Regions from separate parts of the Gardnerella sp. c11Ua_71 genome, predicted to be linked through region 2. Evidence: riboswitches for the same ligand, from Rfam matches in the RefSeq annotation. Region 2 holds a riboswitch; each other region holds the start of a gene.

Region 1 (4,947 bases), on a different contig from region 2:
GCAGACGCTCTATCCACTGAGCTACAAGCCCGCAACTTGTGAAAGTATACACGTTGCTAGGGATTGAAAGTATACGCTATTAGCCAATCTTTGTGACTTTAATGCATACTTTAGCGAGTTATTACGCTTTTAAGATCGCTCGCTACTTTTTTAGGATCTTCAGCGCACATGAGAGCAGATACAGTGCATACTCCATCAATGCTTAGGTCTTTGATTGGAAAAACGGTGTTTTCGTGTATTCCACCAATCGCTAGAGTTTTTACACCCATGCTGTGTGCTACTTTTGCTACTTCATTTACGCCTTCAACTCCAAGAGGAGGAACATCATGCGCCTTAGTATTTGTGGCAAATGCAGCTCCGATTCCTATAACATCAGGAAGTGGAGTATCGTTCTCTTTGCACTCTTTATATGCTTTTTCCATTAGGTCTACTCTTGCGCAAGAAAGTCCAATCATCCATTCGGCTGGCATGGATTTACGTGCTGTAACGAAAGGCGTGTCTTTTTGACCAATATGCAGGTTGAATCCCAGTTTTGCTGCGGTGTCAACGTGATCGTCTATGAAAATCGGTATATCTCCATGTTTTGCTTTTATAAGTGTTTTGCGTAACTTTATGGCTTTTTCTGATATTTCAGTATCGTTGGAGTATTTATCTCGCAATTGAACTACTGTCACTCCGCCATCTATGGATTCTACTGCAACTTGTTCTTCGCTACGGTTTCCCATTCGTGGATCTGTTACTAGGTAAAGCGTCCAATCTGTTGGTTCTATGCTGAACTCAATGTTTGTTAGTTCAAACATGTTGTTTACGCTTAATGTTTGCAGCGCATCGATCCACAGTGTTCTGAATGTTCCTGGTGCGGTTGTTTGTCTCGCTGCAAACGTTCCAGCTGCTGCAGCGTGCACGTGTGCAGCCACTGTTGCTGCCACTGGGCGCTCTGGGTTTGCACCCACATATGCCGCCACTAATGATCCAAGAGCGCACCCAGTTCCTACAACTTTTGTCATAGCCTTGTGTCCGCCAGTTATTCGCACTAGGCATCCGTGACCGTATACCGCGTCTTTTTCTCCAGATATTGATATTACAGATCCGTATTCTTTTGCCAGTTTTTTGGCTGCTTCTAGCGCGGAGTTTACTGGATCTTGCGCATCTACGCCTTTCATCTGACTGTTTTGCCCAGCTAAAGCTAATATTTCGCTTGCGTTCGCTCGTATTACTGTTGGGTTTCGTTTTACTATTTCTCTTACAAATTTTGTTCTAGTGGTTAATTCGTCTACTCCAACTCCAACTGGATCTAGTACCCAAGGAGTTTGTGTTTCTTCGCAAGTTTCTATTGCTTTGCGTATGGCTTTGCCTTTTATCTCTTCGAATGTTCCAACATTTACTAGAACGCCTGACGCTATTTTTGCAATGCCTGCTGCTTCATCTGGGTCGCATACCATTATTGGCGTAGCTCCTGCGGAAAGTAGTACATTTGCTGTTATTTCTTGAACAATATTGTTTGTTATGCAATGAGTTAGTGGCTTCTTTGCTCTCACTCTTTCTATGCATGATCTAACGTCATTTAGAAACATTCGTCTTCTTGCGCGAACGCTAAAACTTGTATCTATATTTGTATCTATATTTGCATTTAATTCGTTTAATTCTTCCATGATTTTCCCTTCGCTAGCACTACCTAGATCAGGTTTAACGGGTGTAATCTCAGCGTTTTTACGCACCCCGAACCGACTTTGACTATATCGTTTGTGTATGACGTTTGGCTATGTAATATTTTATTTCGCGCGTTTTGCGTTGTTTCGCTTGAAATTTCGGGGATGATTGAAGATTATTGTTTTGGATTTTATAAAATTTTTCCATTAATTTTTTATTTTTGTTTGCATTTGTACTTTTATAGTGTTAGCATCAAACACAACACAAACGGATATCGTAAATTTTACGATTTACGATTTTGGATTTGTGATTGATCACATTAAGCGTTTAGCTTTGCAGCTAAGTATTAAGGAGGCGGCTATCATGCGTAACATGAATGCTCAAGCTCGCGATACTTTTGATGCTGCTCGTATGTGGTGGTGGCAGACTTCTCTTTGGCGTAGTTTACTCTAAAGTTTTAGAAGCTGCTTGTTTAGGCTTGTAAAAGACCTCTAGGGTAAACCTGGAGGTCTTTTTTATATCTCCAGAAAGCCAAATCTATTTGGATTAATTTTACGTCTAAAACAAATCTATAAACATAAAAAACAATTAAAAAATTGTTTAAAACAATCAACATAAAAATCTACATAAAAGGAGAAAATTATGGCTCAGGAAATTAATGAAACTAAGCAGGAAACCTCATTTACTTCTGCTGAATCTAGTGTTAATCAGGCTGCGGATTTACTTAAAGGTGTAAATGTTAAAAAGCATGCTTTAGATATTACGTCTTTGGTGTTGGTGGCTGTTCTTTTTGCAGCAGGATGTATTCTTGACTTTACAGTTGCAAAGTCGCTTTCGATTGGAAATATTCAGCCAGAATTTGTTATTGCATCGTTCTGCTTGTCTATTTTGCTTGTTCGTCCAAATGTTATTCAAGGTGCGATTATTGGCGCATTAGCTGCTACTTTGATTCAATTTAACACTTCGATTCCTGGTCTTGAATACGCTTGCGATATTCCAGCAGCAATCATTATGACGTTAGTGCTTATGGGATACTTAAAAGCTTTTCCTAAGGATGCTGCTAGAAAGTTCAGTGTGTTCCCATTTATCTCTACGTTTGTTGCAACTGTTATTTCTGGAATGATTTTTGCAACAATCGCATCCTTCTTTATTCTTCACTCTCCAAACACTGTTCTTGTTATGCTTCCAATCATCTTGGGAACTGCTGTGTTTAATGCTGTTGTTGTTGAAGTTCTTTACACTCCAATTCGACTCGTTTTGCATAAGTAAATCAGAATTGAAAAATAATTAAACAAATTAATTTAAATCAATATAAATAAATATCAAAACATATATAAATAACAAAAGTCGATAATTAAAACTTGATTATCGCAACATAAAGGAGAAGATTATGAATCAGGAAATTAATGGACATGCAGGTAGCATGATTAATGCTGTAAGCATTAAAAAGCATGCTTTAGATGTTACGTCTTTGGTGTTGGTTGCTGTTCTTTTTGCAGCAGGATGCATTCTTGACTTTACAGTCGCAAAAGCGCTTTCAATTGGAAATATTAAACCAAACTTTTTAATCGCATCATTCTGCCTTGCGATTTTGCTGGTTCGTCCAAATGTTATTCAAGGTGCGATTATTGGCGCTTTGGCTGCAACTTTAATGCAATTTAACGCATCTATTCCTGGTCTTAATTATGTTTGCGATATTCCAGCAGCAATTGTTATGACTTTGATGATTATGGCTTATGTTCACGTTTTCCCTAAGGATGCTGCTAGAAAGTTCAGTATTTTCCCACTCATAGCAACTTTTATAACTACAGTTGTTTCTGGTTTAATATTTGCTTCTACTGCATCTTTCTTTGTTCTTCATTCTCCTAAGACGATTCTTGTTATGCTTCCAATCATTTTTGGAACTGCTGTGTTTAATGCTGTTGTTGTTGAAGTTCTTTATACTCCAATTCGACTCGTTCTACACAAGTAAGTATTTGAATTTATTTTAGATGATATTCAGTAAGTCATATAATCATCAGAGAGTAATCAATAAGTAATGTTCATAGTATTGTTGGGTTTTTAAGAGTTAGGAATTGTTGTGTCTTTGCTTGAGCTTAGGGAAGTATCTTTTAAATATTTGAATCATAATAAGGATGATTCTTTAGACTCTGCAAAGGCACAAGATTCCACTTTTGCCTTGAACAATATAAGTCTTAGTATTGAAGCTGGCGAATTTGTTGGAATTATTGGACCATCTGGATCTGGTAAAACAACTCTTGCCTCTATTTTCTCTGGTGCTATTCCTCATCATTATTCTGGAGAACTTTCTGGAATCGTTAAGATTGCAGGTCAAGAAACTAAAAATCTTGCTTTAACTAATATAGCCTGCTTAATTGGATCAGTTATCCAAGATATTGATGCGCAAATGGTGGCTGCAAACGTAGAAGATGAGATTCTTTTTGGTCTAGAAAACTTTGGTGTTGCACACAATGAAATACCGAATCGAATCGATGAAGCTTTACAAATTGTTGGCATTAGTGATTTGCGCAACCGCGATTTAGACACTCTTTCTGGAGGTCAAAAGCAGAAAGTTGCGATTGCTGCTATTCTTGCGCTAAAACCTAAAGTTATGGTGTTAGATGAGCCTACGTGCGCTTTAGACCCTGTTTCTTCTAAAATGATTTTTTCGATTCTTAAAGATTTGAATAAGAATTTTGGAATAACGGTTGTTGTAATTGAGCAGAAAGTGGCGCTTTTAAGCGAGTATTGCAAGCGTTTGGTTGTGCTTTCTAATGGCACTTTATCACTGGATTTGCCTGTTGGACAAGCGCTAAAAAATATGGATTTGCTTTATTCTATTGGAATAAATTATCCGCGCACTACGCATTTGGTTAATGATTTACAGCGTGAGAGTGTTTGCTCTAAAAGCGATTTGCCTGTGTCTGTAGAAGATACAGTAAATACTATTGTTAATACGATTAATAGTGGAAATTCTTTAGTTTCACATGATGATTCACATAGTGAATGCGATGAAGATAAATGTGCGGCTGCTTTCGACTTTTCCAATGCATCGCAAAACTTAGCACAAAATTCTTCACCATGTCTTTCTTTGCAAAATGTTAGTTTTTCATATCCGAGTGGTGTTAGTGCTTTAGAAAACGTGTCTTTTGACGCTTATCCTGGGGAGCTTGTAACTCTTGTTGGAAGAAATGGTGCTGGAAAAACAACTGTTACTAAGATAATAAACGGTTTGCTTAAGCCAAGTAGTGGAAGTATTTTTATTGATGGCAAAAATACTAGCAACATGAAAATAAG
Region 2 (4,947 bases):
CATATTAACTCCTACTGTGTTTTTATTTTGAAAATTATTTATCGTATTTTAAAGGTTTAGGTTATTTGCTGCAATCCATTACGGAATCATCCAAGTTTGTTGGAGCTTGCTTAATTAAACCATATTTTACGTATTCTTTTGCCTGAACCTTCATCATTTCTAAGCCTTTCTTATCGATTGGCTTAATTGTTGGATTATCGAATTTTTCAATCTGCTTAATGATTGTATCGCTTGCTCCAAGTTGCTTATAAGCATTCCCGATAACATTCTTTTCTTTATGCGACTTATTAGCTTCGCGAACAAGAGCGTTATACATTTTTTTAACGAGTTCAGGATGTTTCTTAGCAAATTTTCTAGAAACAATGTGAATGGTAACATTCATGTTGCCATACTTTTTAGCGTTAACAAGTAATTTTGACCCAGGGGTTGTCATCGCTGCAGCAAGATTCTGATCGAATGAGGAAATTGCATCAATCTGTCCAGATGTAAATGCTGCTTGGAAGTTCTTAGGGCTCATCTCTACTTTATGCACTTTAGAAACGTCTAAGCCGCTTTTATCGAATGCGCGGTGAAGCATGTAATCGCCAGTATCACCGTTGTGAATGATAGCAACTTTCTTTCCATATAAGTCTTTTAGTGTTTTTACGCCGCTTTTTGCGGATGCAACGATTCCTTGAGAATCACCATTGTAATATTCGAGCGCAAATGCAACCCAAGGTTGACCTTCTGCAATCAAATCAATAAATCGTCCAGTTCCAGTAGTTGTTGCATCAGCGCTTCCGCTCATAACTGCGGTAAGACCATCAACTGGAGTGTATGGTCCAGTATAGGTGACTTTTGCTTTTCCAAATTCTTCTTGAAGGAATTTTTCATTTTTTAACGTTGTCAAATAGTTTGCTGTAGAAAGATAAGCAACCCTCATTATTCCCGTATCTTTGCTAGAAGATTGGGAGTTATTTGCAGGTTTTTGAGCTCCGCCGCAAGATGCGAGAGCGATAGTTGCGCAAAAAGCGCATATTGCCGCAATAGAGCGTTTGCTAGCAATTTGTATTTTGAAATTAGCCATGATTTGGCTCCTTTATCTTTATTTTGTGTTTTTCTTATTTGGTTTATTTGGTTGTTGGTTAAATTTTGTTGATTAAATTTTTATAAAAATTGACTTATTTTTAAAAGTATCGTTAAAAGTATCTTTAAGATTCACAGAGGATTTTATAAATTCTTTATTTACGTGAATTTCTAAAATCAACTCTTTGTTAAGATTCTCTATTTACTCTGCGTTCTGGCATAAGCCAATATTCGAATATGTTTGCAGTAACTTCTGATCCAAGTCCTGCAATCGCATATAGAATAATACATGCCATCATTTGATCTGGTCTAAAGAATTGTTGAGCTCTAGAAAGAATATATCCAATTCCTATTGAAGAATTAACTGTTTCACAAGTAACTAACGCAACCCATGCTACGGAAATTGAAAATCGCAATCCTGTCATAAAGTTAGCTAATGTTCCTCGCATAAAAATTGTTGTAAAAACAGTAGATTTTTTAACGTTATAAGCTTTTGCAAGTTCTATTAGTTTAGGGTCAATGTTCCTTACTCCATCTCGAATATTTACATACATTGGCCCAAAAACACCAAGCGCTATAAGCATTATTTTCATCATTTCGTCCACGCCGAGAAAAATGATCAATAAAGGTGCTAATGCTGGGAATGGTATGGATCTAAGCATGTGACTTGGTTTATTTATTACTGATTCTCCTACTTTGCTTCCGCCAGAAATTATTCCAGATGGCAAAGCAAAAGCAATTCCTAAAAGAAGACCAGCTACAACTCTAAATATGCTTATTGCAAGAGACGGTAGTAATATTCCTTCGTTGTTTAAGTCAACAAATGCTTTTATTACCTCGCTTGGAGATGGCAAAGCGCGATTTTCGACGGGAGTTAAGGTTATTAAAAACCATAAAAAAAGAATCGCTATAGTAGAAAGCCAAGCTTTTAAGGAAGTAAAAGCTTTACGATGCAGTTTTGCAATCGCGCTAAAAAGGTTATTCATAACGACATTCCCTTCGATAGTTTTAGCTATATCAGGTTCGACGGGTATGATCTCAGCAATTACAATTAAATAACTGCACCCCGTGTCAGTTTGTTATTATCGTATAAAGGCATGGACAAATCGCGAAACGCTTAGATCATATAGTCTTATATGCTTGACGACTTACATTATGAAATAACGTCCATAAAACGCATTAATCTTAAATATGTTACACAACCAACAAAATGAATAAGGAGTAGTTGTGGCAGCTATTGAAAGCGTATATGCACGCGAAATTCTGGATTCTCGTGGAAATCCTACCGTTCAGGTTTATTTGGAGACCGAAGATGGTGCTCAGGGCATTGGCTTAGTGCCTTCTGGTGCTTCGACTGGTGAGGCTGAGGCTTGGGAGCGTCGTGATGGCGACAAGTCCCGTTATCAGGGCAAGGGTACTTTGGAAGCAGTTAAGGCTGTTAATGAAGTAATTGCTCCAAAGGTTATTGGCATGGATGCCTCTGACCAGCGTGCTCTTGATGAAACTATGGTTGAGCTTGATGGTACTCCAAACAAGGGTAAGCTTGGCGCAAACGCTATTCTTGGCGTTTCTCTTGCTGCTCTTTATGCAGCTGCTGAGTCTGCAGAGCTTCCATTGTATCGTTACATCGGCGGAACTAACGGACATATTCTTCCAGTTCCAAACATGAACATTATGAACGGTGGCGCTCACGCTGATTTTGCAACTGATATTCAGGAATACATGATTTCTCCATACGGTTTCGCAACTTACAGCGATGCTTTGCGCGCTGGTGTTGAGGTTTATCACACCTTAAAGAACGTTTTGAAGAAGGAAGGCTTGGCTACTGGTCTTGGTGACGAAGGTGGCTTCGCTCCAAAGATGAAGTCTAACGAGGATTCCTTGAAGTACATCATGGATGCAATCGAAGCTGCAGGTTACGAGCCAGGCAAGCAGATTGGTATTTCTCTTGACGTTGCTTCTTCTGAGTTCTACAACAAGGAAACTGGTAAGTATCGTTTCGATGGCGAAGAGCGCGAATCTGCTTACATGCTTGATTACTACGAGAAGCTTATCAACGAGTATCCAATCGTTTCCATCGAAGATCCATTCCAGGAAGAAGGATGGGATGATTGGGCAGCAATCACCAAGCGTCTTGGTGATCGTTTGCAGTTCGTTGGCGATGACTTGCTCGTCACCAATCCAAAGCGTTTGGCTAAGGGTATTGAACTTGGAGCAGCTAACTCCTTGCTCGTAAAGTTGAACCAGATTGGTTCCGTTACCGAAACCCTCGACGCTATTGAGCTTGCAACCAAGAATGGCTTTACTTCTATGGTTTCTCACCGCTCTGGTGAAACCCCAGATACCACCATTTCTGATCTTGCTGTTGCTAAGAACACTGGTCAGATTAAGACTGGTGCTCCTGCTCGTGGTGAGCGTATCGCTAAGTACAACCGCTTGCTTGAGATTGAGGAAGAGCTTGGCTCTACCGCTCAGTACGCTGGTTACAGCGCATTCAAGGCTTGCAAGAAGTATATGAAGTAATATACTAGGGCTTTTATAAGTTCTTCATAAGACTTGTTTAAGCTTTTTAAGCTTTGAGCTGAAGTTTATTTTCGGTCAGTCGCAATAAAATGTGGCTGACCGTTTTTGTATATTTTCAATGATTTCTTAAAATTTTAAAAAAATTTTTCTAAAATTACTTTCATTATCTCCAAAATAGTGCTATTTTTATGAAAAACTAAAAACAGAAGGAGATGTTTCATATGAGAAAAGTCGCTGTTATAGGCATGGGTAATGTTGGTGCTGCAGTAGCCCATCAGCTCATTATTGGTGGTCACGTTGACGATTTGTATCTTTATGATTCAAATGAAGCAAAAGTTAAGGCTGATGCTCTTGATTTTGAAGATTCAATGGATAATGTACCTTTTAACGTTAATATCACAGTAAACGACTATGAAGCATTAAAAGACGTAGAAGTAATCGTAAGCGCCTTGGGTCATATAAAACTTTTGGATGTTCATCATCCAGATCGTTTTGCGGAGCTTAAGTATAACCGTAACGAGGTCGCAGAAGTTGGTGCAAAAATTAAAGCTTCTGGATTCCATGGCGTTTTGATCGATATCACTAATCCTTGTGATGCTATTTGCCAGCTCTACAAGGAAGCTACTGGACTCCCATACGAAAGAGTTATTGGTACTGGCACTCTTCTTGATTCTGCTCGTTTGCATCGTGCTGTAGGAAAGTTCTTCGGAGTTCATCCTAAGGCAGTTAAAGGTTATAGTTTAGGCGAGCACGGCGATTCACAGTTCGTTGCATGGTCTACGGTAAAAGTGTTAGAGCAGCCAATTACTGATCTTGCTGAGGAAAAGAACATTGACTTGGATGCTGTTGATGATGAAACTCGCGAAGGCGGTTTCACTGTGTTCTATGGAAAGAAATATACCAACTACGGTATTGCTGCAGCAGCTGTTCGTTTAGTGAATGCTGTAATGACGGATTCTAGAGAACAGATGCCTGTATCCAATTATCGTGAAGAATATCATTCTTATCTTTCTTATCCAGCGATTGTTGGTCGAGATGGCATTGTTGAGCAGTGCAAGCTCGATTTGACTGAAGAAGAGTTGCAAAAGTTGCAGCATTCTGCAGATACGATTTTAAGCAAAGCTCAAATGGAATAGTTGGAAATCTAAGTTTTAAAAGAATTTTGAGTATGATTTTGTGACCAGCTCCTATATGGATAGCTGGTCACAATTTTTGTATTTTAGCGTGTATTTTGTTCATATTGTGTAATAATGATTTTTTAGGATAAAAGTAAATATAAGGTGTATTTACACGTCGAATATTTAAAGTAACTTAGAAGTATGGTTTTGAGAAATCGCCGCACGGCAACAAGTACAGTTG
Region 3 (4,947 bases), 110 kb from region 2:
AAAATAAGATCGAATATTGGAATGATTTTCCAAAACTTTAGTCTTTTTCAACAGCGAACTGTGTTACAAAATGTGACTTTTCCTTTGGAACTAAACAACACTCCTAAAGAAAAAAGAGAAGAACGAGCAAAGTATTTACTCGATTTAGTTGGATTAAAAGATTTAGCAAACCGCTACCCTGTTCAGCTTTCTGGCGGACAACAGCAAAGAGTTGCAATAGCGAGAGCACTTGCTAATAATCCTTCTATAATGCTTTGTGACGAAGCAACAAGCGCCTTGGATTCAACAACTACAGCACAAATACTTGACTTGCTTAGAAGAATCAACCGAGATCTTAACGTAACACTGGTTATTATTACTCACTCGTTAGCAGTAGCAAGAAATATTTGCGATAGGGTTGCTATGATTGACGGCGGAAAAATCGTAGAGATCGGTGACACTTCAACACTTTTCAAAAATCCTCAAAGCAATATTTTAAAAACGCTTATTGCAGACGAACATGTTGAAAACCATAGGGGAACTAAATCCAATAATAGTAATTCCGAAAATGGAATAACCACTAATAGCGCAACAAACAATGGGGTGAAATAAAAATGCCAGAAAATATTTCACAATTTATAGACGAATATGGAGAACTACTTATTGAAGGCACAAAAGATACAATATCTATGACTTCAATATCTACACTATTCGCATACGTAATAGGATTACCAATAGGAGTTCTTCTTATAACAAGCGCAAAACAAGGAATACGTCCTAACTCATATTTGAATGCGGTTTTAGGTTGGATTGTAAATATTGTTCGCTCAATACCGTTTATAATCCTACTTGTTGCAATAATTCCACTTACTAGACTTATTGTTGGAACGTCTTTGGGAGTTTCTGGCGCTATTGTTCCTCTTGTTTTAACAGCTGCACCATTCGTAGCGCGAATTGTTGAGCAATCTCTTGCAGAAGTTGATGGAAGTCTTATAGAAGCTGCACAAAGTTTTGGCGCAAGCAATACGCAAATAGTATTCAAAGTATTGCTTTTTGAAAGCTTGCCTTCATTAATTCGTGGAGCGGCATTGACTTTCATTACACTTTTTGGATTCTCTGCAATGGCTGGAACTGTTGGCGCAGGCGGTCTAGGAGATATTGCAATTCGCTACGGATATCAGCGTTACCAATACGATGTTATGAGTGTTGCTGTTATTTTCTGTATTCTTCTTGTGCAAGTAGTACAAACTGTTGGAGATTTAATATCCAATAAAATCAACCATCATGAACGTCGATAATATCCAATAAAAAGTCACAAATAAAAAAGTCACAAATAAAATCCTAGTAGCGTAAGATACAGTAAAATCTATTAATCGCTTCTAGGATTTTCTATTTATCAAATGATCAACCATTCAACATGCCTACGATTTATTAAAAAGATACCAAATAATGTAGAATGTCTGAGTCACAACATTTTGCAGGGGTGCTTTCTTTTTAAAGAAGGCTGAGATAGGCGAAAACCTGACCCTTCGAACCTGTTAGTTAATACAACGTAGGGAGCAACGATTAAGTATGACCTCAAACTATCCATACGCATCAATGCGTGACCAGTTCAACCTAAACACATGTTTTATTGCAAATCCTAAACTATGCAAAAGTCGCGCACTCACGGATATAGTTGACGACTCTTTACGCGCAGGATCAACATTTATAAGGCTTAATTGTGCGGATGAAAGCGCAAAAGAAATCACATCAATCGCACGAGATATTGCACAAATCATAGAAGATAACGATAAATGTGATTCAGTAACTTTCGTAATAGACGGAAGAGTTGACGTTGTCTGGCAGGCAAGAAATCAAGGAATTAAAGTCGATGGAGTTCATCTTGCACAAAGCGACATGGAACCAAAAGAAGCACGAGCACTTTTAGGAGAAGACGCAATAATCGGCTTATCTGTTGAAACAGAAAGTCTTGTTAAGGTTATTAATGAACTTCCTGATGGCTGCATTGATTATATTTGTGTAACAGCAATGCATAATCCAGAAGATGGTTGCGAAAACACTACTCCAACTTACGAATTAGAACCAAATCACACTATTTTAGATGAAGCAAAGATTAATACTATTTGCTCAGCAAGCGATTTTCCAGTACTTGTTGGAGGAAGAACATCTTTAGAAGATGTTGAAATGATTGCTCGCAGTAAGGCTGCAGGATTGTTTGTATCTGAAGCATTGTACGCAAGCGAAACACCAGAATCCACAATGAGTGAATTCGTGGAACGCTTTACACACATTCGCGGCAATCAAAAGCACGGTTACGCAAAACGCGTTATAGTGCAGGAAAAAGCTGACGAGAAAGCTAGCGATACTCCAAAATTCATTAATGCTAAAGAAGCAAAAGACGCTGCAAAATTAGCAAAGCAGCAGCGCGTTGATATCGCTTCTCGCGGATGTACTCAAAGAGACAAAGCTCATATTCGTAAAACTACTCCAGTTCACTTTGAATATGAATATGGTTCTTACGATTTGGAAGTGCCGTATACAGAAATTAAGCTTTCTGACACTCCAGGCGTTGGCCCTAACCCACCATTTAAGGATTACAACACAGAAGGTCCTAAGTGCGATCCTAAAGAGGGCTTGGCTCCTCTTCGTCTTGATTGGATTAGAGATCGCAATGATGTTGTTGAATATGAAGGTCGTAGTCGAAATCTTCAAGATGACGGTAAGCGAGCTATTAAGCGAGGAAAAGCTTCTAAAGAATGGCGTGGTCGCACTCATAAGCCGATGAAGGCTGCAGATCATCCTATTACACAGATGTGGTATGCAAGGCATAATATTGTAACTCCAGAAATGCAATATGTTGCAACTCGTGAAAACTGCGATGTGGAACTTGTTCGTTCTGAAGTTGCAGCTGGTCGCGCTGTTATTCCTTGCAATATCAACCATCCTGAAGCAGAACCTATGATTATTGGTTCTCGCTTCTTAACTAAGCTCAACGCAAACATGGGTAATTCTGCTGTCACATCTTCTATTGACGAAGAAGTAGAAAAACTTACGTGGGCTACTAAGTGGGGCGCGGATACCGTTATGGATCTTTCCACAGGTAACGATATTCACACAACTCGAGAATGGATTTTGCGTAACTCCCCTGTTCCGATTGGCACTGTGCCAATGTATCAGGCTTTGGAAAAGGTTGAGGATGACGCTTCTAAGCTCAGCTGGGAATTGTTCCGCGACACTGTTATTGAACAGTGCGAGCAAGGCGTTGACTACATGACTATTCACGCAGGCGTACTTCTTCGATACGTGCCTCTTACTGCAAACCGCGTAACCGGTATTGTTTCTAGAGGCGGTTCCATTATGGCTGAATGGTGCTTGCAACACCATCAAGAAAGCTTCCTTTACACTCACTTCGAAGAATTATGCGAGATTTTCGCCAAGTACGATGTTGCGTTCTCTTTGGGTGACGGCTTGCGTCCAGGAAGCTTGGCTGATGCTAACGATGCTGCTCAGCTTTCCGAACTTATGACTCTTGGAGAGCTAACCAAGATTGCATGGCAGCATGACGTTCAGGTGATGATTGAAGGCCCAGGACACGTACCATTTGATACGGTACGCATGAATATTGAGATGGAGAAAGCAATTTGCCAGAATGCTCCATTCTATACTCTTGGTCCTTTAACAACCGATACTGCACCAGGATATGATCACATTACTTCCGCTATCGGCGGCGTTGAAATCGCTCGTTATGGCACAGCAATGCTTTGCTACGTCACTCCTAAAGAGCATTTAGGACTTCCTAATAAGGACGACGTTAAACAAGGTGTTATTGCTTATAAAATTGCTTGTCACGCTGCGGATCTTGCTAAGCATCATCCGCATGCCATGGATCGAGATAACGCTATAAGCAAGGCTCGTTTCGAGTTTCGCTGGCTGGATCAGTTTAATTTAAGCTACGATCCAGATACCGCTATTGCTTTCCATGACGAAACGCTTCCAGCAGAGCCAGCAAAAATGGCTCACTTCTGTTCCATGTGTGGACCAAAATTCTGCTCAATGGCTATTTCTCAGAATATTCGCAAGCGTTTCGGTGGCGCAGCTCAACAAGAACAACTTGTTGAAGAAGCCCGCAGTCAGGCTATTGCCGAGGGTATGAAAGAGATGAGTAAAAAGTTCCAGGAAGCTGGTTCAACGTTATATCAAAGCGCCAAAGCGTAGAGTATCTATGTTTCTAAAGTTTTGATATTACGAAAATAAGGCGAGTTAGTGCAAGATTAATCCTGCTCAAGCTCGCCTTATTTTTATTTGCAACAGTTTTATTTGCAACAATTTTGAACAGTCTTTAACATATGGGAAAATCGCATTATGACACTTATCAATATGCATACGTCCGAAGGCGATATAAAGATTAATCTTTTTGACGATAAAGCGCCTATTACAGTAAAAAATTTCGTTGACTTGGCGACTGGTTCAAAAGAGTGGATGAATCCTTTTACGGGAGAAAAATCCAACGAACCATTCTATGACGGTTTGACATTCCATCGTATTATCAAAGACTTTATGATTCAAGGCGGATGCCCTCTTGGAAACGGAATGGGTGGTCCTGGCTACGAATTTGACGATGAGATTGACCCATCTTTAAAGTTTGATAAACCGTACCTTCTTGCAATGGCAAATGCTGGAAAACAGCGCGGACGAGACGGACGCTTACATGGCACGAATGGATCTCAGTTCTTTATAACTACCGTGCCAACTCCTTGGCTTGATGGTCATCACACTATTTTTGGAGAAGTCGTGGATGACGAATCTAAGGCTGTTGTAGATAAGCTCGAATCTGTTCCAACAGATAGGTCTGATGCCCCACTAGAGCCAGTTGGGATTATATCTATTGAGGTTATTAAGTAATAACATTAACTAAAATAAAGCATAAATAATATAAAAATTACAATAATAAAACTTCCAGCCAAA

The links. A riboswitch is a leader RNA that binds a small molecule or an ion and turns the genes downstream of it on or off. The one in region 2 is predicted to bind thiamine pyrophosphate.
Region 1: linked by a shared signal. The riboswitch ahead of thiM (hydroxyethylthiazole kinase) and the one ahead of P0106_RS04470 (ABC transporter permease) in region 2 are both predicted to bind thiamine pyrophosphate.
Region 3: linked by a shared signal. The riboswitch ahead of thiC (phosphomethylpyrimidine synthase ThiC) and the one ahead of P0106_RS04470 (ABC transporter permease) in region 2 are both predicted to bind thiamine pyrophosphate.

What each region holds. Positions count from the first base shown of each region.
Region 1 covers NZ_JARFVR010000001.1:61,044-65,990, reverse strand. The annotation lists tRNA gene P0106_RS00380 (tRNA-Arg) at 1-31, opposite strand, end outside; gene thiM (hydroxyethylthiazole kinase) at 111-1,652, opposite strand; TPP riboswitch at 1,640-1,732, opposite strand; gene P0106_RS00370 (hypothetical protein) at 2,293-2,919, shown strand; gene P0106_RS00365 (tryptophan transporter) at 3,041-3,622, shown strand; gene P0106_RS00360 (ABC transporter ATP-binding protein) at 3,731-4,947, shown strand, end outside.
Region 2 covers NZ_JARFVR010000004.1:168,280-173,226, forward strand. The annotation lists gene P0106_RS04460 (ABC transporter ATP-binding protein) at 1-3, opposite strand, end outside; gene P0106_RS04465 (ABC transporter substrate-binding protein) at 62-1,066, opposite strand; gene P0106_RS04470 (ABC transporter permease) at 1,254-2,051, opposite strand; TPP riboswitch at 2,042-2,144, opposite strand; gene eno (phosphopyruvate hydratase) at 2,293-3,588, shown strand; gene P0106_RS04480 (L-lactate dehydrogenase) at 3,810-4,724, shown strand; gene P0106_RS04485 (FtsB family cell division protein) at 4,908-4,947, shown strand, end outside.
Region 3 covers NZ_JARFVR010000004.1:61,595-66,541, reverse strand. The annotation lists gene P0106_RS04045 (methionine ABC transporter ATP-binding protein) at 1-591, shown strand, start outside; gene P0106_RS04040 (methionine ABC transporter permease) at 594-1,277, shown strand; TPP riboswitch at 1,449-1,555, shown strand; gene thiC (phosphomethylpyrimidine synthase ThiC) at 1,552-4,197, shown strand; gene P0106_RS04030 (peptidylprolyl isomerase) at 4,345-4,884, shown strand.